2 linked regions of the Adhaeribacter arboris genome follow. The protein of the gene in region 2 binds, or shares a complex with, the protein of the main gene of each other region. Links are inferred from orthologs where the notes say so. Each region holds a gene or a part of one and is shown on either strand. Other genes may lie near its edges.

Evidence for each region.
Region 1: the proteins of hslV (region 2) and hslU are in contact, whole or in part, in a solved structure (PDB 1G4A), measured with the Escherichia coli proteins. The link is inferred for Adhaeribacter arboris from one-to-one orthologs.

What each region holds. Positions count from the first base shown.
Region 1 is NZ_PYFT01000001.1:5,718,693-5,730,959, reverse strand. What follows is about bases 4,385-7,375. They hold hslU (ATP-dependent protease ATPase subunit HslU), read right to left. Parts: upstream 6,590-7,375; coding sequence 5,180-6,589; downstream 4,385-5,179. Other genes in these bases: porQ (type IX secretion system protein PorQ), read right to left, coding at 6,695-7,375; AHMF7605_RS23290 (SusC/RagA family TonB-linked outer membrane protein), read right to left, coding at 4,385-4,903. In the rest of the region: AHMF7605_RS23300 (DUF2911 domain-containing protein), read left to right, coding at 1-144; AHMF7605_RS23295 (RagB/SusD family nutrient uptake outer membrane protein), read right to left, coding at 419-1,864; more of AHMF7605_RS23290, read right to left, coding at 1,901-4,384; more of porQ, read right to left, coding at 7,376-7,732; lon (endopeptidase La), read right to left, coding at 7,769-10,267; AHMF7605_RS23270 (OmpA family protein), read left to right, coding at 10,697-12,267. UniProt on the Escherichia coli protein: ATPase subunit of a proteasome-like degradation complex; this subunit has chaperone activity. The binding of ATP and its subsequent hydrolysis by HslU are essential for unfolding of protein substrates subsequently hydrolyzed by HslV.
Region 2 is NZ_PYFT01000001.1:1,128,773-1,140,799, reverse strand. The notes cover bases 5,525-8,275. They hold hslV (ATP-dependent protease subunit HslV), read right to left. Parts: upstream 7,299-8,275; coding sequence 6,750-7,298; downstream 5,525-6,749. Other genes in these bases: AHMF7605_RS04730 (NADPH-dependent FMN reductase), read right to left, coding at 8,251-8,275; AHMF7605_RS04735 (hypothetical protein), read left to right, coding at 7,661-8,200; AHMF7605_RS04740 (hypothetical protein), read left to right, coding at 7,383-7,610; AHMF7605_RS04750 (deoxyhypusine synthase family protein), read right to left, coding at 5,651-6,622; AHMF7605_RS04755 (outer membrane beta-barrel protein), read right to left, coding at 5,525-5,552. In the rest of the region: AHMF7605_RS04775 (glycosyltransferase), read left to right, coding at 1-972; AHMF7605_RS04770 (glycosyltransferase family 2 protein), read right to left, coding at 1,087-2,079; AHMF7605_RS04765 (YdeI/OmpD-associated family protein), read right to left, coding at 2,182-2,751; AHMF7605_RS04760 (outer membrane beta-barrel protein), read right to left, coding at 2,786-4,075; more of AHMF7605_RS04755, read right to left, coding at 4,272-5,524; more of AHMF7605_RS04730, read right to left, coding at 8,276-8,796; AHMF7605_RS04725 (pyruvate dehydrogenase complex dihydrolipoamide acetyltransferase), read right to left, coding at 8,935-10,674; AHMF7605_RS04720 (histidine phosphatase family protein), read right to left, coding at 10,951-11,574; AHMF7605_RS04715 (hotdog fold thioesterase), read left to right, coding at 11,592-12,027. UniProt on the Escherichia coli protein: Protease subunit of a proteasome-like degradation complex believed to be a general protein degrading machinery. The complex has been shown to be involved in the specific degradation of heat shock induced transcription factors such as RpoH and SulA.

The sequences.
Region 1 (12,267 bases), 4.6 Mb from region 2 along the record:
GCTAAAATTCAGGCGCGGGCCAAAGATTTTAAAGGTGCCACCGCTTCTGCTCAAAAATCCATTGAACTGGCAAAAGCGGCTAAAAACGACGACTACGTTCGAATGAACGAGCAAGTTATTGCGGAGTGGGCGAAAGCAAAATAGGTTTTAGGTTATACGTTTTAGGTTTAAATACATTTAACTAAGCGGTTATTTCTCCTTCCTCACACTACTATTTTTTGTTTTATTTATAAAATTTACAATTCTTTAAAAAGAAAAGCCGCTGATTTATTCAGCGGCTTTTCTTTTGTAATCATTAAATAGCGTTTAAAGTAAGTAATTGAGCGAAAATAGTTTAGATTACTATTTAAGTTAACTCATTAATCACCATAATCAACTATTCTAACAACTAATAAAGATCAACTAACACCTACTTTAACTAATATCCTTCGTTTTGCACCAATAATTTGTTGGCGTCCATTTCGCGTTGCGGAATAGGTAATACTAAGATGGGATCGTCGTAACTAATAGTTTCTTCAATCAAACCATCGTTATCCAATACTAAAAGTTGGCCCTGGGTACGTTTCAGGTCATGCACCCGGAAACCTTCGTATGCCAGTTCGAACTGGCGCTCCAGTAAAATATCTTCTAAGGTTACCGTAGTCAGCGGCGTTGCTTTAGCTCGGTTTCGGATTAAGTTAATATCTTCCAGAGGCTCGGCGCCAACGCCGCTTCCTAACCGGAAATTAGCTTCGGCCCGAATCAAGTACATTTCAGCTAGCCGTACAACGGGAATATTCGCGCCAAACTCGGTGTATTTCCCGTTGCGTAAGCGGCCCGGCCGGGCACCTGTTCCCTCATAGATTAAATCGGTTAAGCGCGTATCATTAGGCTCAAATTGCTGGTACAAGGTAGTAACCCCAAATTCATTTTGCGGAATGTCGTCCTCCCCTAAAATCCGGACGTCGCCGCGACCAATATTACCAGGTAAACTGGCGTAAAAGGTAGTTAAACCATCATTCGAATTACCGGCGTTATTTTGGTCGTTCTGCTGAATTTCAAAAATAGATTCGGCAGTATTGCGGTTCCTAAACGCTAAAGATACAATGGGGTTTAAATTATAATTACCGCTCGCGATAACGCTGTTGGCTTTCTCCAAAGCTTTCGCATAATCGCCTTGCTGTAAATATACCCGCGCCAAAAAGGCCGAAGCAACGTATTTGGTAGCCCGAATATTTCTATCTGAGCTTTCCGGTAACAAACTTTCGGCTTTAATTAAATCAGCTATTACTTGTTGGTATACTTCCGCTACGGTAGCCCGGGGTTGAGTTACGGCAGCTTCCGCTTCGTTAGCTGCGCTTTGTAACGCAATCGGAACTCCCAACTGGGTATTAGCCCCACCGGGTTCGTAATTTTGCGCGTACAACCGTACTAATTCAAAATGCATAATTCCACGCACAAACAAAGCTTCGCCTTCTAGCTGTGCTTTTAAATCAGCATCTACTACCGGCAATGCTTTAATAACCGTATTGGCCAGGTTGATGGCCTCGAACCCGGAAATCCAGGTCCGGCTGGCCTCGGCGTTAGTGGCATCTAAAGTATGCCGGGCTAAGGTACGGTAACTGGCAAAAGTGCCTTGCCAACTTATGTAATTATCCGAAGCAAGCAGTTCCGGCAGCAGATTTAAGTTAGTACCGTATAATTCGGGGGTGCCTAATAAGGAGTACATGCCGATCACCGCACTCTCAACGTCCCCGGAAGTAGTGAGAGCTTTGGTTACATCTACTGAATCTTGCGGCTCTATATCTAAGCGGTCGTTGCAAGAGGCAGCTGTTAAAGCCAGCATTCCACCCAATGCTAATTGTAAAATATATTTTTTAGTCATGATTTCTTTTTTGAATTATGCTGAATATAGATGGAATTAAAAGCCGATGTTCACACCAAAAGTGATGGTTCTGGCTTGCGGCGGCGTATAAAAATCGTGGCCTATATTCACGTTGGTGCGGCTGGCCAGGTCGGTGCCGCCGAAATTCGTATTGTTTACTTCGGGGTCGTAACCGGTATAGTCGGTAAAGGTGAATAAGTTCTGAGCGGCCAAGTATACCCGCGCTGAGCTAAGCCGGGCTTTGTTTATGAAACTGGTGGGTAAATTATACCCGAGGCTTACGTTTTTTACCCGCAAGAAAGAACCATCCTGCACCCACCGCGACGATACACCCGTACCATTACCGGCGTATAAACGGGCCTGGGGTACATCCGTTACATCGCCGGGATTACGCCAGCGTTTCATTTGGTCTACGGTTTGATTATCGAAATAATCGCCGTTTACCGATTGGAACAAGCCGGCAATATTGTAAACATCATTCCCGTAAACACCCTGTAACAAAATACTTAAGTCAATTCCTTTATAAGAAAAAATATTCTCGAAGCCACTGATAAATTTAGGATTTGGATTACCTACTTTCTGGCGGAAAGCCAGGGCATAATCGTTTGTAGTGGAGCCCTCTTCGGTGTAATAAAGAGCATCGCCGTTAGCGGGGTCCACCCCGGCGTATTTAGGAGCGTAAAAATAGCCCAGTGGCTCACCTTCGGCAATACGGCCAATGGTACGGCCCCCTCCGTTAATTTCCGCTCCGTTCATGTTTACTACTTTGTTGACATTGCGCGAAATATTAAAAGACGATTTCCAGCTAAAACCGCTTTCGCTACGAATATTTTCGGTGTTCAGCACAAACTCGATACCCTTGTTTTTCAGCGTACCAATGTTGCGGGTAATGGTGGTAAAGCCATTTGTAGCGGGTAAAGGTAGGTCAAGGAGCAAATCTTTGGTGTTTTTGATATAAAAATCTATTTCACCGGAAATACGATCGTTTAAGAAGCCATAGTCCAAACCTAAATCAAACTGAGTGGTTTTTTCCCAGCGCAAATCCGGGCTAGGTAAATTAAAAGGTACGATACCCGCTTGGTCGGCGTAGAAACTGGCGTTATACAAGCCACGAGATTGAAAGTTATTAATTTCGGAATTACCGGTTACCCCAATGCTGGAACGTATTTTCAGGAAGCTGATGGCATTTTTATTCGGCAGAAAATCTTCTTCCGAGATAATCCAGCCTACGGAACCGGCCGGGAAGAAACCATACCGGTTATTCTGGCCAAACCGGGAAGAACCGTCTACCCGCGCTGAAGCCGAGAACAGGTAACGATTATTAAATTTGTAATTGGCCCGGGTAAAATAAGATAAGAAAGAATAACCGGTTTGCGTAGAGGAACCGGCAATTAATTTGGCGGCACTAACGAGTTTTTTATAATTATCGTTCGGGAAACCCTGGCCTTGCACGTAAAAACCAGTAATAGTGGCTTCCTGAAAACTAAAGCCTAACAAAGCTTCCAAACTATGGGTTTCGTTCACTTCTTTATGAAAAGTAAGCGTGTTATTGGTCGTATAGTTCAGGGAGCGAGAGTAACGGTAAGAACCCAAACCCGCGGGGCCGCCATCTAAAGTTTCGCGGCCATTGTAGCGTTCTTCTTCCAGACTCAATAAATCTAGTCCGTATTCCGACCGGAAGGTTAAGGAAGGCGTGAAATCGTAAGAACCGTACAAGTTACTGATGGTGCGGTAGGTAGTGGCTACGTTAGAGGCGCTTTCCACGTCAATCAGCGCATTATAGTACAACATGTCGGCGTTTAATTTACCGGTAGTGGGGTCACGGATGGGCTCCAGCGGCGAAAGCGCATTTAACTGCACCGGGTTCGAAAACTCGTTATCGTCGGCAATCCGGTTATTGATACTCCGGATTAAAGATATGTTGGTACCAATTTTAAGTTTGCTGTTAACGGAATGATCCAGGTTGATGCGACCGGTGCTGCGCTCAAACTCGTTGCCTACAATAATACCTTTTTGTTTGTTTTGAGTACCGCTGATGTAAAAGCGGGTTTTAGCATCGCCACCAGTGGCCGATACGGTATATTGCGTTATGCTGCCGCGCTGAAAGGCTTCGTCGTTCCAATCGGAGTTATACGGGGAGTTAATATCCATTAAACCTTCCAGTTCAAATTCTTCCTGAGCGTTATAGCCTTCGTTCTCGGCCGCTTCCGTGAAAAGCTCCTTGTATTGCGTGGCGTTTAAAAAATCGCGCAAGTGGGTGGGCGTACTAATACCGGTAAAATAGCCTAGTTCAATCTTTGTTTTTCCTACTTTACCTTTTTTGGTAGTAATTAATACCACTCCGTTCGAGGCTCTCGAACCATAAATAGCAGCGGCAGCGGCATCTTTTAAAATTTCGATGGATTCTATGTCATTCGGGTTAATGTCTGCCATGGGGTTAATCGGTTCGGCAGTGGGGTCTCCAATAGAAGTAGACGTTACCGGAATCCCATCAATCACGTACAAAGGCTGATTACTAGCTGAAACCGAGGCAGCTCCCCGCACCCGGATGTTAACGCCCTGGCCTAATTTACCGCCGCCCGAGTTAATATATACTCCCGGCGTGCGGCCCTGCAACGAGGCCTCAAAGCTGTTTACCGGCTGGTTTTCTATTTCTTTGGCGGATACTTTCGTGATAGACCCGGTTAAGTCGGCTTTCTTTTGCGTACCATAACCTACTACTACTACTTCATCTAACTCCGAAACATTAGCTCTTAACTGCGCATCAATAATAGTTTTCTGGCCAACCGGTATTTCCAAGGTGCTCATGCCGATAAAAGAAAAAACCAGCGTAGCATTAGCCGGTACGGGCAAGGTGTAGGTGCCATCACTTTGCGTAGTGGTACCTTCGGTGGTACCTTTCAAAACGACGCTTACGCCGGGTAAAGCCAAGCCATCCTCAGCAGAGATAACCTTACCCGAAACAGTTCTGGTTTGAGCCAGCACCGTATGAAGAATAAAGCTTAAAAAAATAAGACTAAGTGATAAAGCTTTTTGCATAAATTTTTTGTTTTGCGAATTAGTCAAATAAATTTACCGAATATAAGTAACTAAATCCTTTTTGATAAGCTTTATGACCTTTTTAATCAAAATGGCTTATGCGTTCGGGGCAGTATTGTTAAGAACATACCGTATTCAGAAAAACTACCTTCAAATTCAGGGTTATTTTAGCTTAATGATGATTATATTTCCTTAACACAAAAAAGAAGCCTTCGAATTTCTTCGAAGGCTTCTTTTTTGAACTACCTGATTGTTCTTTTAAAAAACAATAAAGAACTATAAGATATACTGACTTAAGTCCCGATTTTTAACCATATTGGTCAAACGCTCATCTACCATTTCGGGCGTAATCATAATGTGGGCGTTGGCCCCGATTTTATCCGGTACATCAAATAAGATTTCGTTTAAAAGTTGGCTTACCACCGTTTGCAGGCGACGAGCGCCTATATTTTCTACTTCGGCGTTAACCTCAAAAGCAATTTCGGCAATTTTATGTAGGGCTTCGTCCGTAAACGTTAATTCTACGTCTTCGGCTTGCAGCAACGCTTCGTATTGCTTCGTTAAGGCGTTTTTCGGGAATTTAAGAATACTATAAAAGTCTTCTTTGGTTAAACTCTGCAATTCTACCCGAATCGGGAAACGGCCTTGTAACTCGGGAATTAAATCCGAGGGTTTTGCTACGTGAAAAGCGCCAGCGGCCACAAACAAAATATGGTCGGTTTTAATTACGCCGTATTTGGTACTTACGGTACTTCCTTCCACAATCGGCAACAAATCCCGCTGTACCCCTTCGCGACTTACGTCCGGTCCTCCCCCGCCTTTGTTACTGGCCGAGGCAATTTTATCAATCTCATCAATGAAAATAACCCCCGCGTTTTCGGCTTTTCGGATGGCTTCTTCTTTCACTTCGTCCATGTCGATCAACTTTACAGCTTCTTCCTCCAGTAAAATTTTGCGGGCTTCCGCAATGGTTACTTTCCGTTTACGCGTTTTCTTGGGCATCATGCCGCTAATCATTTCCTGAATATTCATCATAGAGGCCTCGTCGATGCCGGGGCCCAGTACGCCTACGCCAGTAGAATTATTCTGCTGAACTTTTATTTCAATTTTTCGTTCATCCAGTTCACCGTTCCGGATTTTAATCCGAAACTTCTCGCGGGTACGTTCATTTAGTTCCTGGTCATTATCCGGCATTGCATTTTCGTTAGCGGAAGTAGCGAAACCCGCGTAAGGTTTAGTGGGCGCAGGCGCATTGGTAATAGGCGGAATCAAGGCATCCAGAATAATATCTTCCACTACTTGAGCAGCTTGAACCTTCACTTCTTCTTTCCGCCGCATCTTTACCATATTCACCGACTGTTCTACCAGGTCGCGCACCATACTTTCTACATCACGACCCACGTAGCCCACTTCGGTAAATTTAGAAGCTTCTACTTTGGTAAAAGGAGCATCGGCAATACTGGCTAAACGGCGGGCAATTTCGGTTTTACCAACGCCGGTAGCGCCAATCATTAAAATATTATTCGGTACAATTTCATTTTGCATGTCTGGGTCCGCGTGCATGCGGCGCCACCGGTTACGCAAAGCAATGGCAACATTCCGCTTGGCATCATGCTGCCCGATAATGTATTTATCTAGTTCGGCTACAATTTGGGCCGGCGTTAAATAATGCGTGGTATCTAGCATAATAAGATCAAAGTTGGTTGCCCTTACGGGCAAAAATTTAAATTTTATTCGATTAGGAACAATAGTATAAAGAATTTCATACGATTAAAAGAAAAATAAGCCCGATTATACCCGCGACTTTTTTCTAAAAACCTGGGCGACTTGGGTAATAACCGTAAACGTATTACTAGCTCCCGCTACGTGGTAGTAGGCTCGGGTATAGGCCAGTTCAAACGCCTTTATGCGCACGGTTGCTCCTAAAGCAAAACCCGCCCCGCCTGCTTTTGTTTCCAGGCGTAACTCCCGATTACGTAAATGATTATACCCTACCATAACGTTAAAGTTCTTACTTAGTATAAACTGCCCACCCATCACAAAATGGCGGGCTAATTTATCGCCCAAGCTTTTCTGCTGCGAGCCAGAAATAATTGTTCCGCTTTGAGTGGTATCCTGGTAACCAATATCAAATTGCTGCAGGTGATGAGCGGTAACGGAAAACTGCAATGGCATGTGCTCCGGTTTGTACGTCAGCCCGATTTGCGCATCAAATGGCATGCTTTCCCGCGCACCGCCGGTAAAGGTTTTTAATGGATAGCCTATATTTTTGAGTACTAAACCCATGTAAAACTCTTTATCCGGATGCTTATAAACCCCGCCCAAATCCATTAAAATTGCCGAAGATTTGTACTCGGCAATGCCCGATAAGGCGAATTTGAGCGTAGCGCCTAAAGTAAATGGTTTTAAAACGGAGGCATGGGTTATACTCACTACATAATCCTGCACGGCAAATTTACCCGTTACCTGACCAGTCGGATCGGTTTGGGTAAAATCACCGTAATTTAAATACTGCAATCCCGCACCCCACCGGCCAAGCTTTGGATGATCCAAAGCATAATATACCGAACTTAAAGAAATATCGGCCAAGTAATCGGTATAACTCAGGGCTAACTGTTTTTGCATGCTGGATTGCAGAAGCGCCGGGTTAGCTTGCAGCATAGTAACATCGGTACTGGGCACCGAAACATTACTACCCCCTAAACCCGTTAAACGGGCACCCGCCGGCAAACTTAAAAAATCAAAGGTATGGTGCCCACCCATCTGTGCTGCGGTAGTAAATGCATTTACCATTAAAAAAAGAATCAGGCTGGCCCTTATTTTTGTCAACTGTATGCCCTCCAAAATATGGCCATATCTTCTCTTTTAGGCAACTACCGGAACTGGCGGCACCGGCTCGGTAATTTCCAGAGGAAGCGGTTTTTCAACTTTCTCGTTCAACAATGCAATTTTAAGCACCTCGGAAGCTTTATCTACAAAATGGATTTGTAAATCCTTGATATAATCGGCTGGTATTTCATTGATATCTTTCCGGTTCTTCTGGCACAAAATCACATCTTTAATGCCGGCCCGTTTAGCGGCCAGAATTTTCTCTTTGATACCACCCACCGGTAAAACTTTCCCCCGCAGCGTAATTTCGCCGGTCATGGCCAAATGCGAACGTACTTTTCGTTGGGTATATACCGAAGCAATAGAAGTAAAAATAGCAATACCCGCCGATGGACCATCTTTCGGCACGGCTCCTTCCGGGAAGTGAATATGTAAATCGTACTGGTCGAAAATCCGGTAATCAATGTCTAAATCCGAGGCGTGCGCTTTTAAATAGGAAAGAGCTGTTATAGCTGATTCTTTCATCACATCGCCCAACTGGCCCGATAAAGTTAATTTTCCTTTACCCCGGCTCAGAATAGATTCAATAAATAAAATATCACCACCCACCGAAGTCCAGGCTAGACCAGTAACAACGCCCGCCGTGTCGTTATCCTGGTACATTTCTTTATCAAAAATTTCCGGACCCAGAATCTTTACGACATCGGCCGGCTCCATTATTTTTTTAAATTCTTCTTCTAAAGCTTTGGATTTAGCAATGTTACGGGTAACGGCCCCAATTTTCCGTTCCAAACTTCGTACCCCCGATTCACGGGTATAATCTTCAATTATTTTTTGAATAGCTGCCGTAGAGAAAGTTATATCTTTAGGTTCCAGGCCGTGCTCGGCTTTTTGTTTGGGCACTAAATGTTTTTTCGCAATCTCTATTTTTTCCTCGATGGTATAGCCGGTAATATCAATAATTTCCATCCGGTCGCGCAAGGCCGGCTGAATGGTGTCTAAGGCATTAGCCGTCGCGATAAATAATACTTTCGAGAGATCATATTCCACTTCCAGGTAGTTATCCACGAAAGTACTGTTCTGCTCAGGATCGAGCACTTCGAGTAAAGCTGAGGAAGGATCCCCGCGAAAGTCGGAACTTATTTTATCAATTTCGTCGAGCACAATTACCGGGTTAGCCGAACCTATTTTCTTTATCTGGCTCACGATTTTACCTGGCATGGCGCCCACGTACGTTTTCCGATGGCCGCGGATTTCCGCTTCGTCCCGCACCCCACCTAATGACATCCTGACATATTTACGGCCTAGCGATTTGGCGATAGAACGACCTAACGAAGTTTTACCTACTCCGGGAGGGCCGTACAAGCACAAAATAGGCGCTTTCATGTCGTTTTTGAGTTTTAAAACGGCTAAATATTCAATAATGCGTTCTTTTACTTTCTCCAAGCCGTAATGATCGGCATCCAGAATTTTTTTCGTCCGTTTTAAATTAAAATTATCTTTTGTGTATTCGCCCCAAGGCAAATCCAGCAGAAACTCCACGTAATTCACCGAAACCGGATATTCGGCCGCGGCCGGATTTAACCGGGCTAGCTTTTCTACTTCCTTCTGAAAATGCTTGGCTACGGCTTCGGGCCATTTTTTCTTTTTGGCGGCTTCCCGGAAACGTTCAATTTCCTGGTCCGGACCATCAAAACCCAGCTCGTCTTGTAATACTTTTATTTGCTGCCGCAAAAAATAATCGCGTTGCTGCTGGTCAATATCGGTATGTACTTTATTATGAATTTCGTGTTTAATCTCCAGCAGTTGTATTTCGCGGAGCATGAGTTGCAGCAAAGTAGTACCGCGCTCCACTCCATCGTTAATTTCGAGCAGCGATTGTTTTTGCTGCACTTCTACGTTTATGTTCGACGACAGAAAATGGGTTAAAAAACTAGGAGAATCAATATTATCCAGGGCTACCTGAGCTTCCTGCGGAATTTCTGGATTTAATTTAAGCATTTTGGCCGCCGCATCTTTCAGCGACTGCACCAGGGCTTTTACTTCTTTGTTCGGTTTGGCCGGAAAAGATTCGGGGCAATAACTTACCTTAGCCGTTAAAAAAGGCAGTTCCTGAATAACTTCCTGGATTTGAAACCGCGTTTGCCCTTGAATGATAATAGTAGTATTACCATCGGGCAACACCAGCATTTTTAAAATTTTGGCCATGGTTCCTACGGTAAACAAATCGTCGCGCGTAGGATCATCGCTGTTCGTATTTTTTTGAGCAATCACGCCCACTATTTTATTGCCCCGGTAAGCTTTACGCACTAACCGGATTGATTTTTTACGAGTAACGGTAATGGGCAACACCACTCCCGGAAATAAAACAGTATTTCGTACCGGTAATATGGGCAATACTTCAGGCACTTTTTTTCCGTTGAATTCGCCGTTTTCGGGTTCAGTGGTAATAATAGAAATCATATCTTCATTATCATCGCTCATTAAATCGCTGAGAAATAATTGCTGAAGAATAGTAGTGGAGGTATAATTCATAGCGTACAGGGCCGTGCCAAATTGACAGCAGCTGGCGAAGTATTTCTTAATTTTTAATCAATATAAGTATTTGTCAAGTCCTATGCCAATACAACCCGGGTCAATTTTAAAACTTTCTAAAAAAATTATATTGTTTACGTCCTTCCTTATAATTGACGAGGTAAATGGCAAAGGAAGCCGGTAAATAGTATCTGAAACGTTAAAAATTTAGAAATAGCAAGCTGAAAAGATATTAAATTAAAATAGTAGCCGATTGTCTAATGTAGAGTGCAAATTTATTTTAGAACTTCGGTAATATTAACTTAAGTTGTAATTAGGTTATTAAATCGGGAATAACTACCTGATTTACCTAACATATTGTAGATTTATAAGATTTTCCGGTATATTTGAATTATTGAATATCTTTCCTGAGAATGCTGGATTGGTTGTATGCGTTGTTTTCTTCTAATTTATTTAGTACTGGCTTTATTTTTCACCTCTTGGGAGCCGTTAAAAGCTCAGACCAAACTTTCGCTTAAAAGAAAAGCCGTAACCGACAGCACCCTTCACCAAGGGCAGCCGAAACCCGAAGTAGTTATTGACTTTCCGAATGTTAATAAAATTCCGTACTACGAAAACCGGAGAATTTTAAGAGAGATAAACCGCCTGGAACGCCGGCGTCAATACGATAAAGCTTTGCCTATTCTCCGGGAATACGTCGACAATTTTGGCATTGAGAACTTTTCCCGGAATACTCCTTTGCTTTGGCGCCTGGCCCAATTATACGAGCGGGTAAACGATATGGCTCACGCCAAAGCTTATTACCGTTTGGCTATTAAACACCATCGCGCCGACCTGCAAAATATTAAACAATACTACGACTCGCTGGAAGCAAAAACAAAGTCCTTTTATGTTCCTTTACATTACTATTACGAGCTCGTAGAATACCGGAAATCGGTAAATACTTTTCAGCCACCGAAGGGCGTGTATACCAATATGGGGCCGGATATTAATTCCAAGTACGAAGATTACGGGCCCACCATCAATGCGAATACCGAGCGGCTTATCTTTACTTCGCGTCGCAACCGCGGACCTGCCATTAATTCTGGTTATAACGAAGATTTATTTTACACCGATAATACGAACGGGGCCTGGGAACAAGCGAAATCATTTGGCAAACCCATTAACAGCGTGTACAACGAAGGCTCCGCTTGCCTCAGCAAAGACGGGCAAACGCTTTATTTTGCCCGCTGCGATTGCCCCGACTCTTACGGCAATTGCGACTTATACGTGGCAAAGAAAATGAAAAATGATACCTGGGGTAACGTTAAAAACCTGGGTTTGCAGGTAAATAGTCCTTCCTGGGATTCACAACCTGCCCTTTCGCAAAACGAAGACACTTTGTACTTTGCCTCCGATCGCTTGGGTGGTTTTGGCACTTCCGATATTTACTTTACCTATAAACAAAAAAATGGCCGCTGGGCGCCCGCTCAAAACATGGGACCGGTGATAAATACCCGCGAAAACGAGGTAAGTCCCTTTTTTCACCCGAAATACCAGGTACTTTATTTTAGTTCACGCGGGCAATTGTTGAATAATGGTGATTTCGATATTTATAAAACGTACCGGGTTAACGGGCGCTGGCAGGAGCCGCGCAATATTGGCCCGCTGGTAAACGGCAAAGGCAGCGAATATTACTTTACCATTGATGGTAAATCCCAGAATCTGTATTATGCCCGTTCCGAAGAAAATGATCTAAAGAACCTAGATTTGTTTTCGTTTCCTTTGCCCATGGAAGCGCACCCGCTCGCCGTAACCCGCCTGGAAGGTACCCTCCTGGACTCGGTGACTAACCAACCGCTTACGGGCATAGTATCCGTTATTGACCTTACCAACGGCATCGAGGTAGCATCTAAATACATTCGCAAAGATGGTTCCTTTGATTTTGACCTAATCGATAAAAACCGGTATATGCTTTTGATTCAAAGCCCGGATTTTTTTAGCGTAGAGAAAGAAATTGA
Region 2 (12,027 bases):
TTCGCTAAAGGGGTGGCAGCAAATCCTAACAATATTCCGCCGCCCGCAATTGTAATCCTGAAGGAGCCGGCAATTTTTATGTACAGTTTTCTGAAATCCTTCATTCAAGAGGCTAAAGCTAAGTTAATTTTAGATATAATTGATTTATGGCCAGAATCGTTTGAAGTAAAATTACCTAAGCTGATACGGAAGTATAGTAAAGTAATTTTCTGGCCATTTTACAACAGGAGAAAAAATATTTACTTAAACGCCTCCGCTGTTACAGCCGTATCTCCGGATTATCTGGAACAGGTTTTACAGTACAATAAAAAAATTGCGGGAGAAGTAGTTTATTGGGGTTGTGATGTACCTTCCTTAGAAAAAGAAATGCAAGATGCCGATGGTAGCCTTTTAACTCAGTTACATTTGCCGGAAAAAGGAAGTAATATTTGGGGAATTTATGCGGGTACTTTAGGAGAAGGATACGATATACCCTCGATACTTGAAACAGCAAAAAAAATGCAAGTAAGTGCGCCCAATCTTAAATTTTTGATTGCGGGCAAAGGCCCCTTATTAGAAAATGTAAAATCAGCGGCTAAGGCTAGTTCTAATATTATTTACCTGGGTAGTTTACCCACCAAAACGTTATACAAATTATTTTCTTTCTGCGATTTCGGTTTTTCTACCTATGCGGATGGATCGGCAGTATCCATGCCAATTAAATGTTATGATTACTTTGCGGCGGGGCTTCCTTTAATCAATAGTTTAGGTAGAAATTTAGAACATCTAGTTACTACCAGAAAGCTAGGTTATCAATATAAAGCCGCTGATGTTGATTCTTTAGTGAACGCGATAACTTTACTGTTAAATAGTGATTTACAGCAAATGAAGAGTAGATGTAAAGAAGTAGGAACTGAATTTACAAATTCAGTTCAGTATGGTAAATACATAAAAGTAGTTAGAAATGTAGAAAATTTAGGATGGAGTAATTGACATATTAAAATAAATTTTCTTCATCCAACTATAAATTATTATGAAATCTGCCATTTAAACGGAATAAAAACTAATCTTAAATCATATAGTTAAGTTCTTGATAAAATTAATTAACTACGAACCATGGATGGTTTTGTATTCCTGATAGGACATGCCAAATAAACCACCTAGGGTACCTAAAGCCGACCCAACTTGCAGAAAACTGCGGGCTATAATGGCTTTATCGACTGTAGTAAGACCAATTACTATATTGAAAATACCACGTACGAAACGGACCCCACTCATTGCTAAACAATAAAAATAAGCAAAAGGGAAAGTACCTTCATAAAGCGTGGCACGGGTGGCCCCTTCGCCAGCACGATACCCTCGTAAAAAGAACCAGCGCAAAGAGGAACGGGAGATAGGGTAATATTCCTGAACCGGAGCGTCCGGGGTAAAAACAGCCTTAAAACCGGCTTGTCGGCATTTAATACAAAAATGAAGATCAGAGGAACCGGTAAAAGCAAACCGTATATCAAAAGCAGGATTTATAACTTCTAACACCCGCCGCATTAGCAATAAATTGTTAGTGTAAAACCGGTTTGTCGGCCCTACATTTTTTTTTATATGACTGCCATAATCCAAAACTTTTTCTACCCATTTTTTAGAAGAATCTTTGGCTATTACGTGTACCAGGCTGGTAACAATATCGGCCTGGGTTTGGATTTGAGTATTTACTAAGGTTTGCAGCCAAGTCGTATTGCTGGGCCATTCGTCGTCGTCGATAAAAACTAAAGCCTGAAAGGACGTTTGCAAAAAAAAATCGACAGCTTTATTCCGGGCAGAGACAATGCCATTTTCCGGTTCTTCTACTAAATTTAATTTGAAAGATGCCGTAGACGCTAGCTCCGCAATAATTTTTGGGGTTTCACCGGTGCAATCATTATCTACCACCAAAATCTCGACCTGTATAGCATCACTCACTTCTTGAGATTGCAAAGTTTTTAATAAGTGCTTTAGTCCTCTTGGTCGCTTAAAAGTTATAATGGCTATCAATACCCTGAATGGTTCTTTCATTAATAATAAATTGGCAGCTCCGGTAACGGTTGAATAGTCTAAATACTTCATAAACGTTACACTTTCCGGTTATTCGACCAATAATGTTACTTTGTTTTAAGAAGTTATAGTTTACTTTTTTATTTAATCATTGCTGAATCTCCGAGACTTTGCTTAACTGTACTTTTTTCCGGCAGCTATCCTTTCAATTGCTTTTTCCAGGCGCCGTTGGCGAGTTTCTGGTTTCTTAGCTTCTTCGAGCCAGCGTACGTATTCTTTACGGTGAGTGAAAGCTAATTTTTCAAATATTGCTAATGCTACGGGGTGCTGATGTAATGCTTGTTCTAAATCGGCAGGAATTTCTATTGTTTTAGAAGAACGATCAAGACTGGACTGGTTCAAAATTGCTGCTTCTTGAATGTAATTTGCCATAATAGATGCGTTAATTTCCGAAACATCCCTGAACTTAATGGTTCGCATGTTGCGGCTGGATTCGCCGATTAAGATATTAGCTGAATCTTTCAAGTAAGCGCCTAAAAAAAACGACAGGTTAACATGTTGTTTAAATGCTGCTATCCCGCAAATTAGGCCATTCTTCTCGTAAATCGGCGCCGACCATTTCCAGCTTTCCTGGATATCCGGAACCGCCTTCAAAATAATTTCCCGTAACTTAAAACAAATAGGTTGAGCAAAAGCCGGTGCCTGTTGCATGTAATTTTTAATTTTTTCAGCCGGAGTAAGCATACCTTTTCTTATTTGCTTTACGAATATACAGGTTTTAATGGATGCGGTAAGAAATCAAGGCTAGTATCATTTGCTTGGAAGATTTGAGGGCGGTATAGGCAGACATGCCGTTACCTTTTTCAATTCGGATCTCGGCGGATAGGCGATTAGCTGTAATTCCGGTACCTATTACGAGTGCCTGCTCGTATTTTCGGTAGTCCGCTAAGGCAGCTTCGGTACTTTCCTGATCCGGAGCGTAAAAGTGTGTGGTTTTAGCGTGCTTATTAACGGTAGTAAGGGCAAAATTTTGCGCCAGTCCAGCATTAATAAAAGGTTTAATGTTGGCAAACGGTAAGGTATAACGAAGCAAATTGGTTAGTCCTACGTACCCAAACGCTAAAGTATACGTGCCTTTTTCGTAATTATCCGCAGATTTAATGGTCTGGTAAGTAGCTTTGGTTTGATAAGGTTTCCAGGCTAATTCGTTATGCATTGACCATTTCCTACGGCTGCGTTCCATGATAAAATCAAGATGTAAGCCAATAATGCAGTTTACGTTCGTTTCAAATTTACTCTCTGCTAACTTAGAGTTAGTGTGATTTCCCGAAAAAAGTAAATTAGTTTTACTCATTCCCGCCAGCAATCCGAATTGTACATTTGTATCAAGTTTACCTTTAACTATTTGACTTGTAGCACCGGTTTTATAATTGTTATACTTTTGAGCTAATTGAATTAATTCATTTTTCCGGTAATTCGTTTTATTTATTTCGGAATGTAAGGATAAACAATCGCTAAAAATATTTACCAGTTGGCCTTTATAAATATCGGAAGTAACCAGCAAATTTTGGCCCTTGATGGTAGAGATAGATTTTCGTTGGATTAATTCTTGAACAGACATACCTGGCTTTTGTAAATAATAATGCACTTTGGCATTTTCATCTTTTAAGTAGTACAAATGGGCATAGCCTTTCACCAAAACCGTTAAGAAAACGGTGTCTTTTACCACAAAGTTGTTGTCCAGTTTAGCCTGTTCTATTAAAGTTGCAAGTTCTGTCGGCGATTTATCAATGGTTACAATTTGACTGTTGTATTGTTCACCAGAATTCAAACTAAATCCCCGTATTTCACCAGGTTTATATTTTTGAATGGTGGCGTTTTCACCTCTTTTAAAAGAGATTATCTTCGGGTTTTTTGCCCAATTCTGATCATCAATTAAACCTTGGATAGTATCCTGCGAAGGTAAAATTAAATAAGCCTTCACAAAGTTGCTTTGCCCATAAATTTTATTGCTAAGTAAAAAAAGTAAAAGGCTGATCCAAAACAAGGAAGTATATCTTGTTTGCATTTGATTTTAGAAATGATGTAAATGGATGAATACTATTTTTGCAGGAAAACTATTTAAACCTAAATTCAGCAGTTCCTGTTATTTGTTACCAAGTCAATCGGTAATAAAGTTTGCCTTTCTATTTTTGTAAGCTAAAAATCAGCTAATTGAAATTCAATAATTTAAGTTAAAATCTTATATAAGATGGGGTTATATTTTAATTGAAGTAGTACGTTACTAGAAAAGCGAGCATGGTTTTACGAGCACCTATTTCAGTATACGGATTTAAATAACCGGTACCTTTCTCCAGGCGAATTTCGGCGGTTGTTTGTTTAACTTTTACTCCACCGCCTACTACTATGCCTCCTTCAAATTTTCCGGGATGTTCCAGAATAAATTTATCTGTTGTTTGTTCGTTTGTACGGTCTTGTTCGCTTGCTTGCACGCGGGTAGTAACCGAAGTAGCATAATTACCCGCTAAACCAACATTCATAAATGGTTGACATTTCTGATTCATCCAAGAGTAACGCAGCATCGAAGTTAAACCAAGATAATTGGCTTTAATGGTAATGATACCCGTACTAGAGTAAGTGGCATCTTTTATATCAAATTGGCCTTGCGTGAAATTTCTTTTCCAGGCTAACTCGTTATAGATAGCATATTTTTTTCGGTTGCGCGGTAGTATAATTTGGTGCGAAAAACCGATCATTGGGTTTTTCTGCCAGGTAAAATGCGTTTTAGTGAGGTATTCATATCCCTCACTGATAAATTGGTAATGAGTAAGATTTACCCCAACTACTAAACCAAATTTACTTTCGTGTTTACTAATTATTTTAATGGTTTTAGTAATCTCCGGATTTAAGCGCGTATTAGCTTTTTGTATCAAAGAAGTTAATGCGGCTTTGGTGTAAGAGGTTTTGGTAATTTGCGAATATAAGTCAGAAAAATCATGAAGGTAAGAATACTTTAATTGATCTTTATATTGCTCGGAAGTGCCAAACAATGGCTGACTATTCTTATAAAAGACAAAATTTCTCTGAATTAATTCATCGATAAGCCCTTCGTCTTTTTGGATAAAGAAATGGCTTTTATCTTTCTCGTCGAGTAAGTGATATAAGCTTAAAGAACCTTTTACCTGCTCTAATAAAAATACGGTATCACTTACAATAGTAGGTTTGGAGTTATTCAACAGTTCTTCGAACCGGACCGGAGTTTTGTCAATCTTTACTACTGCTTTTCGGTAAACATCCCCGTTGACAAAGCCAAATCCGTTTAGTTGTTGGATGGTATAATGTTGAATCGTACTTTCAGAATTTGATTTAAAATCAATATAGGAAGGGTTCCGGTCCCATTCTTTGTTATCGATCAGACCAGCTATAGTATCCTGGGACGAAGAAATTAAATAACCAGGCGTAAAGTTTTTTTGGGCGAATGTGTTGAAGTTAGTAACCAGCAGTAAAAAAGTGGCCCAAAGTAAATAAGTAAAAGTTTTTTGCATAATGTATATAAACTTGATTAAATATATATTTTATGCAATATTAATAAAAAAGCCGGAAATTATATATCTCCGGCTTAAAATATAATAAATTTTTAATATTATAAATCCAATACAATAGCGAATATTAAGGGAGCCACAATAGTAGCATCCGATTCAATGATGTATTTAGGGGTATCCTTGCCTAATTTACCCCAGGTTATTTTCTCGTTAGGTACCGCACCTGAATAAGAACCATAGCTAGTAGTAGAATCAGAGATCTGAGCAAAATAACCCCATAAGGGTACGCCGGTACGTTGTAAATCCTGGTGCAGCATAGGAACGACGCAGATTGGGAAATCGCCGGCAATACCGCCGCCAATCTGGAAAAAGCCAATGGTAGATTCTTCTTTCGCCGTTTGCGTATACCAATCTGCCAACAGCATCATGTACTGGATACCGGTTTTCATGGTATGCACGTTTTGGATGTCGCCGCTAATTACGTGACCCGCATAAATATTTCCTAAGGTAGAGTCTTCCCAGCCTGGTACAAAAATGGGGAGGTTTTTCTTGGCCGCTTCCAACATCCAGGAGTTTTTTGGGTCAATTTGGTAGTATTGCTCTAACTCGCCGGAAAGTAAAATCTGATAAAAAAACTCGTGCGGAAAATAAGCTTTGCATTCCTGATCGGCTTTTTCCCAAAACTTTAATACGGTATCTTCAATGCGGCGCATGGCCTCCATTTCTGGAATACAGGTATCCGTTACGCGGTTCATGTGCCGATTCAGTAAATCTTCTTCGTCCTGAGCGGTAAGATCGCGGTAATGCGGAATGCGCTCATAGAAGTCGTGGGCGACCAGGTTAAAAATATCTTCTTCCAGGTTAGCTCCGGTACAGCTAATAGCATGGATTTTATCTTGCCGGATCATTTCCGCTAAGCTAATGCCTAGTTCCGCGGTACTCATGGCGCCGGCTAAAGTTACCAGCATTTTATTACCGTTCGCTAAGTGGGTTTTATAACCTTCGGCCGCATCTATTAAGGCGGCAGCGTTAAAATGCCTGTATTGATTTTTTAAAAATTCCGTTACCTTCATTCTATGTTAAAGCTTTTTAATTTATGATGAATGATTTAAAAGAAGCTCGTTTAATTATTGCCTAAAGCTTTCTTAAAACTATTGGTCAAACTATAAACGAGCTATTTTAATTCAATTAAAGAAGAATTTATCCGGTTGGTTTTTCAATAATCAAATTGTGATTGGTAAATACGCAAATGTCGGCCGCAATGGATAAACCTTCGCGTACCATTTCTTCGGCGGTTAAATGAGGCGCGTGTTTTTTAAGCGCAGTTGCCGCGGCTTGGGCGTACATACTGCCTGATCCTATGGCCGCAATCTGGTTATCGGGTTCCAGCACGTCGCCGGTACCGGAAATTACCAATAGTTCGTCTTTATTAGCTACTACCATCATGGCTTCCAGACGCCGCAAATAACGGTCGGTGCGCCAATCTTTAGCTAATTCAATAGCCGCACGTTTCATGTTCTGGCTGTAGGCATTTAATTTTTCTTCAAAACGCTCCAACAAGGTAAAAGCATCGGCGGTAGAACCGGCAAAGCCCGTAACTATTTTGCCATCGAGCAGTTTTCTTATTTTCTTTACGTTACTTTTGGCTATGGTATTGCCCATACTGGCTTGGCCATCGGCCCCTAAGGCCACCTGACCATTATGGACTACCCCTAAAACGGTAGTGGATCTTATTTTTTCGAGCGCCATTTTCTTAATTCTAAAAACTTGATAATTACGTACAACTTCTAAACCAGCAATTGGGTTTTCCTTTTAGATTAATTAAGGGTTCAATTGAAAGCGCAAAGCTATTTAAATAATATAGAAGTGCAGGATTTTTTGTATTCCATTTCTGGTTCATTATCCGGCTTAATTCAAAATAGTTTAATTTGCAGCGGGCAGGGAGTTAACATTTGGGTTGGAAAACTACTTATTGCCCATGCTAAAAATCAAGAACTATTTCATTTAAAAAATTTAGTTTCGATTAAAACAAGCTCAGCTATACCTAATTTAATTTTGTGATTTCTATCCATATTTTATATAAGCATACCCATTGTACTATAATAGGTTGGATGATTTTCGTACTAAGTTCGTGCTGCTCCAACGAAAGTTTGAAATTAGATGCCCAGATAAGTTCCTGGGCACCTTATCAGGCAAATCAACAAATAAGATTTCAGAACGAAAACCAGGATTCTTTATCTTTTAGAATAAGAAAAATCCATCGGCAAGAAACCGGTCAGGATAAAGTTTGCGGTGATTACCAGATTGAAACCGTAGAAACCATCTTAACTAATCAGGCGGATACTTCTTTTCAATTCAATGTAGTTCTCACGCAAGGCGTTCTGGTAAAGCTAAATTCCTACTATCGGCAACCGCCAGCCAAAAATGTAGAAGCTTTATTTAACAGTGTTTCGGAATTGTATATTACCAACGACTGGCGCGATCAGTATTTAAAAGAAATTACTTTAAACGGCAAAGTATATAAAAACGTGCTACATATTTACGGTAATAATGTGCCGAATCAAGTTTCGTTTATTGAAATTTATTATAGCCAAAACATGGGTTTAGTTGCTTTTAATAATACAGCGGGTGGTTGGTTTTATTTAAAATAGGTAATAGGATTTAATTTTTAACTTTCAACGTAAAACCTACTGCTTACCCATTACTTTTCGCTAATTCTTTCGGCTAGCCATACATACTCTTGCACGAAAGTATCCACATTACTCTGAAAACTACCCTCGATCAAGTTACCTTCGGCATCTATTTTCTTATCTATAAACGGTATAACCAACATATAAGGAGAAGCTATCCCGAATAAGGCATTAATGAGTAATTGCATTTGCTGGCTGGCCCGCATTCCTCCCATGACCCCCGCGGAACCCGTAACAATGCCAAAAGGTTTATGGATTTGCTTCGGGAAATGATCGAGCAAGTTTTTAAGCGCCGGTGAATAACTGCCATTATATTCTGGGGTAACTAAAATAAAGGCATCCGCTGCAAACATTCTTTTGGCTAGGGCTTTATGTTCTTCCGGCGCTTTCTCCACGGATACAATTACTTTTTGCAACAAGCCAAACCCATGTTCCCGTACATCGATTAATCCAATATGGTGATTTGTTTTGGAGGTGAATAAACGGTGCAGGTAAAGAGCCGCTCTAAATGTAACACTTTCGGCACGCGGACTTCCCGATATAATTTCGATGTTCATAAACTAAATTCCTCAAATTAAACTGTACTATACGCGTTTATGGCTAAAGGTTCAGAATAGCTATTTCTTAAATTGAAAGGTTCGCAAAAAAAAGCCTTTCGTTTGAGAAAGGCTTTTGGTTATTATTGTTTATTAAAATTAAACTAAAATACGAATTGGATCTTCCAGAAGTTTCTTGAAAGTTTGCAGGAAAGCGGAGCCAACTGCTCCGTCTACTACCCGGTGGTCGCAGGATAAAGTAACTTTCATTACATTGCCTACCACAATTTGGCCATTTTTTACCACCGGTGTTTGTTTAATGCCACCTACCGCCATAATACAAGCATCCGGCGGATTGATGATAGCGGTAAATTCTTCGATACCAAACATACCTAAGTTAGAAATAGTAAACGTATTTCCTTCCCAATCGGCGGGCTGCAGTTTCTTTGCTTTTGCCTTGCCGCTAAAATCTTTTACTTCCCCGGCGATTTGGGATAAGCTTTTTTGATCGGCCTGGCGCACTACCGGTACCAGTAAACCTTCTTCCACGGCCATGGCTACCCCAATATTAATTTGTTTGTTAAACCGTATTTTATCGCCTAACCACGACGAATTAACGGCCGGATGCGAACGTAAAGCGGCGGCTGTAGCTTTAATTACTAAATCGTTAAAAGAAATTTTAACCGGACTTACCTCATTTAAGGCATTACGAGTCTCAATAGCTTTGTCCATATCGATCTCCATGGTCAAATAAAAGTGGGGCGCCGTAAATAAACTTTCACTTAAACGTTTGGCTATTACTTTGCGCATCTGCGAAACAGGTACTTCCTCGTAATCCTGACTGGCCGTACCCGCAGCAACTGGTTGAGGTTTAGTTGGAGTTGGTGCCGAGGCTGGAGCAGCTACCGGAGCGGCGGCTGGAGTAAATGATTCTACATCTTTTACTACAATGCGACCATTATCCCCACTTCCTTTAACCTGACCTAAATCAATCCCTTTTTCTTCCGCTATCCGCTTGGCTAATGGCGAAGCAAAAATCCGTCCGCCGGTATTTGCCGAGGCGGGCTGAGCAAATTGCCCGTTTGCTCCCTGGGCCGGAACACTCACATTGGGGTTTGAACCGGCAGGTGTACTGTTATTTAACTGAGCATCCGTTTGGGCATTTTCTATCTGTTCATCTGCCTGCTCTAAATTTTGATTAGGGGTAGCTAGAGCCGGAGCTGCTCCGCCGCTACCGCCATTTAGTAATTGCTGATAGTCGGCACCTTCTTCGCCAATAATAGCAATTACGCCATCTACCGCCACTGATTTACCGGCCTCCACGCCTACGTAGAGTAAAGTGCCGTCTTCGTACGACTCCAGCTCCATGGTGGCTTTATCGGTCTCCACTTCCGCTAAAATATCGCCGGATTTTACCTTATCGCCCACTTTTTTTAGCCAGTTAGCAATGGTACCTTCCGTCATGGTGTCACTCATTTTCGGCATGGTAATTACCGAAGCTTTTACCGGCGCGCCAGATGGTGCCGACGCGGGCGCAGCGGGTGCCGGACTGGCGGCAGGTTTCTCTGCGACAGGAGCAGCAGGTTCGGCTGGTTTTTCGGCCGCTGCTGGTGCACTTCCACCACCTTGGATTTGGCTTAACAAGCCGGATATATCTTCATTTTGTTTACCGATAATGGCTAATACGCCATCCACCGGAACAGAGTCTTTTTCTTTCGGCCCAACGAAGAGTAGCGTGCCATCTTCGTATGATTCTAGTTCCATCGTAGCCTTATCGGTTTCCACCTCGGCTAAAATATCTCCTGATTTTACGGTATCACCCACTTTTTTTAGCCACGATGCAATTACCCCTTCGGTCATTGTGTCACTCATCTTCGGCATTTTTATAACTTCGGCCATGTTTATGTTTTGTTTTTGATGTTCAAAAATAGATTGAAAATTATTTTAATCAAAGTTTTATATTAGTCGATAGATGATAGTCCATAGTCCTTAGTCTAAGGTCTACAGTTTTAGGAGAAAATGTGCCAATTCGTTATAATATTTAAACAAAATCTAAAAGTTTTGACAGCTTAAACCAATAATTCCTCACTTAAAACCATCGGCACGTACTATCAACCTTAAAAAACAGACCTTCAACTATGAACCATGGTCTATGGACTATCGTCTATCGACTAATCAAAACATGGGTCTTAGATGCTCAATATCCATATGCCGGTGAACGCTAAACAAGCTGCCCGTATACTGTAGTAGATATAAACACAGGTTGTGGTGTTCAAAAATATCCATGCAGTGTAACGGATAGTTAAGTAATTTACACAATAAAATGCGCATGGCCCGGCCATGCATGCAAATTAAAACAGTTTCCTCCTCGGGCCGGGAAAGTAGCACATCTAAGAAATTTTGCTGCCGGTCAGCTACATCCTGCGGACTTTCCCCTCCCTCTATTCTTAAATTTATGTCGCCGTTCTGCCATTTTTGTAATACCTCGAAATAATAGGCATCTTCTTCAGGAGTTACCCGGGTACCCTCGCGCGTGCCCCAGCAAATCTCGTTTAAACCGGCGTGTTTCTCGTGCGGAATTCCTAAGTCTATAAAGCCTTGTACGGATTGAATGCTGCGTTGGAGTACCGAGGTGTAAACTTTATCAAAAGCGACGTGTTTATAGCTTTGAAAGAATAACCGGGCTTGCTCCCTACCCGTTTCATTTAACGATGAATCTACCCCGCTGCCTTGGATAATACCTTGCAGATTATAATCGGTTTGTCCGTGGCGAAGTAAGTAAACTTTTTTGATACTCAATTTTAATCTACTTTTGTTTGGCGCAAAATACGAATATCAGGCCGAATGCGAATAGACAAGGTATGAAAAAAGCCGATTATACGCTTGAAATATTAAATAGTTGGAACCAAAATACCATGGGTGGCTACCTAGGTATGGAGTTCACCGAAATGGGAGAAGATTATTTATGCGGCAAAATGCCCGTGGACTACCGCACCCAACAACCCATGGGCCTGTTACACGGTGGTGCTTCGGCAGCTCTCGCCGAAACCTTAGGCAGCGTAGCCGGGTTAATGCAGGTAGATTCGGAAAAACAAGCTTGTGTAGGTATTGAAATTAACGCGAATCATTTAAAAAGTGTGCGTAATGGTTTTGTCTACGGGAAAGCCACGGCCGTACATATTGGGAATAAAACCCAGGTTTGGGATATAAGAATTACCAACGGCAACGGTGATTTGGTTTGTGTGAGCCGTT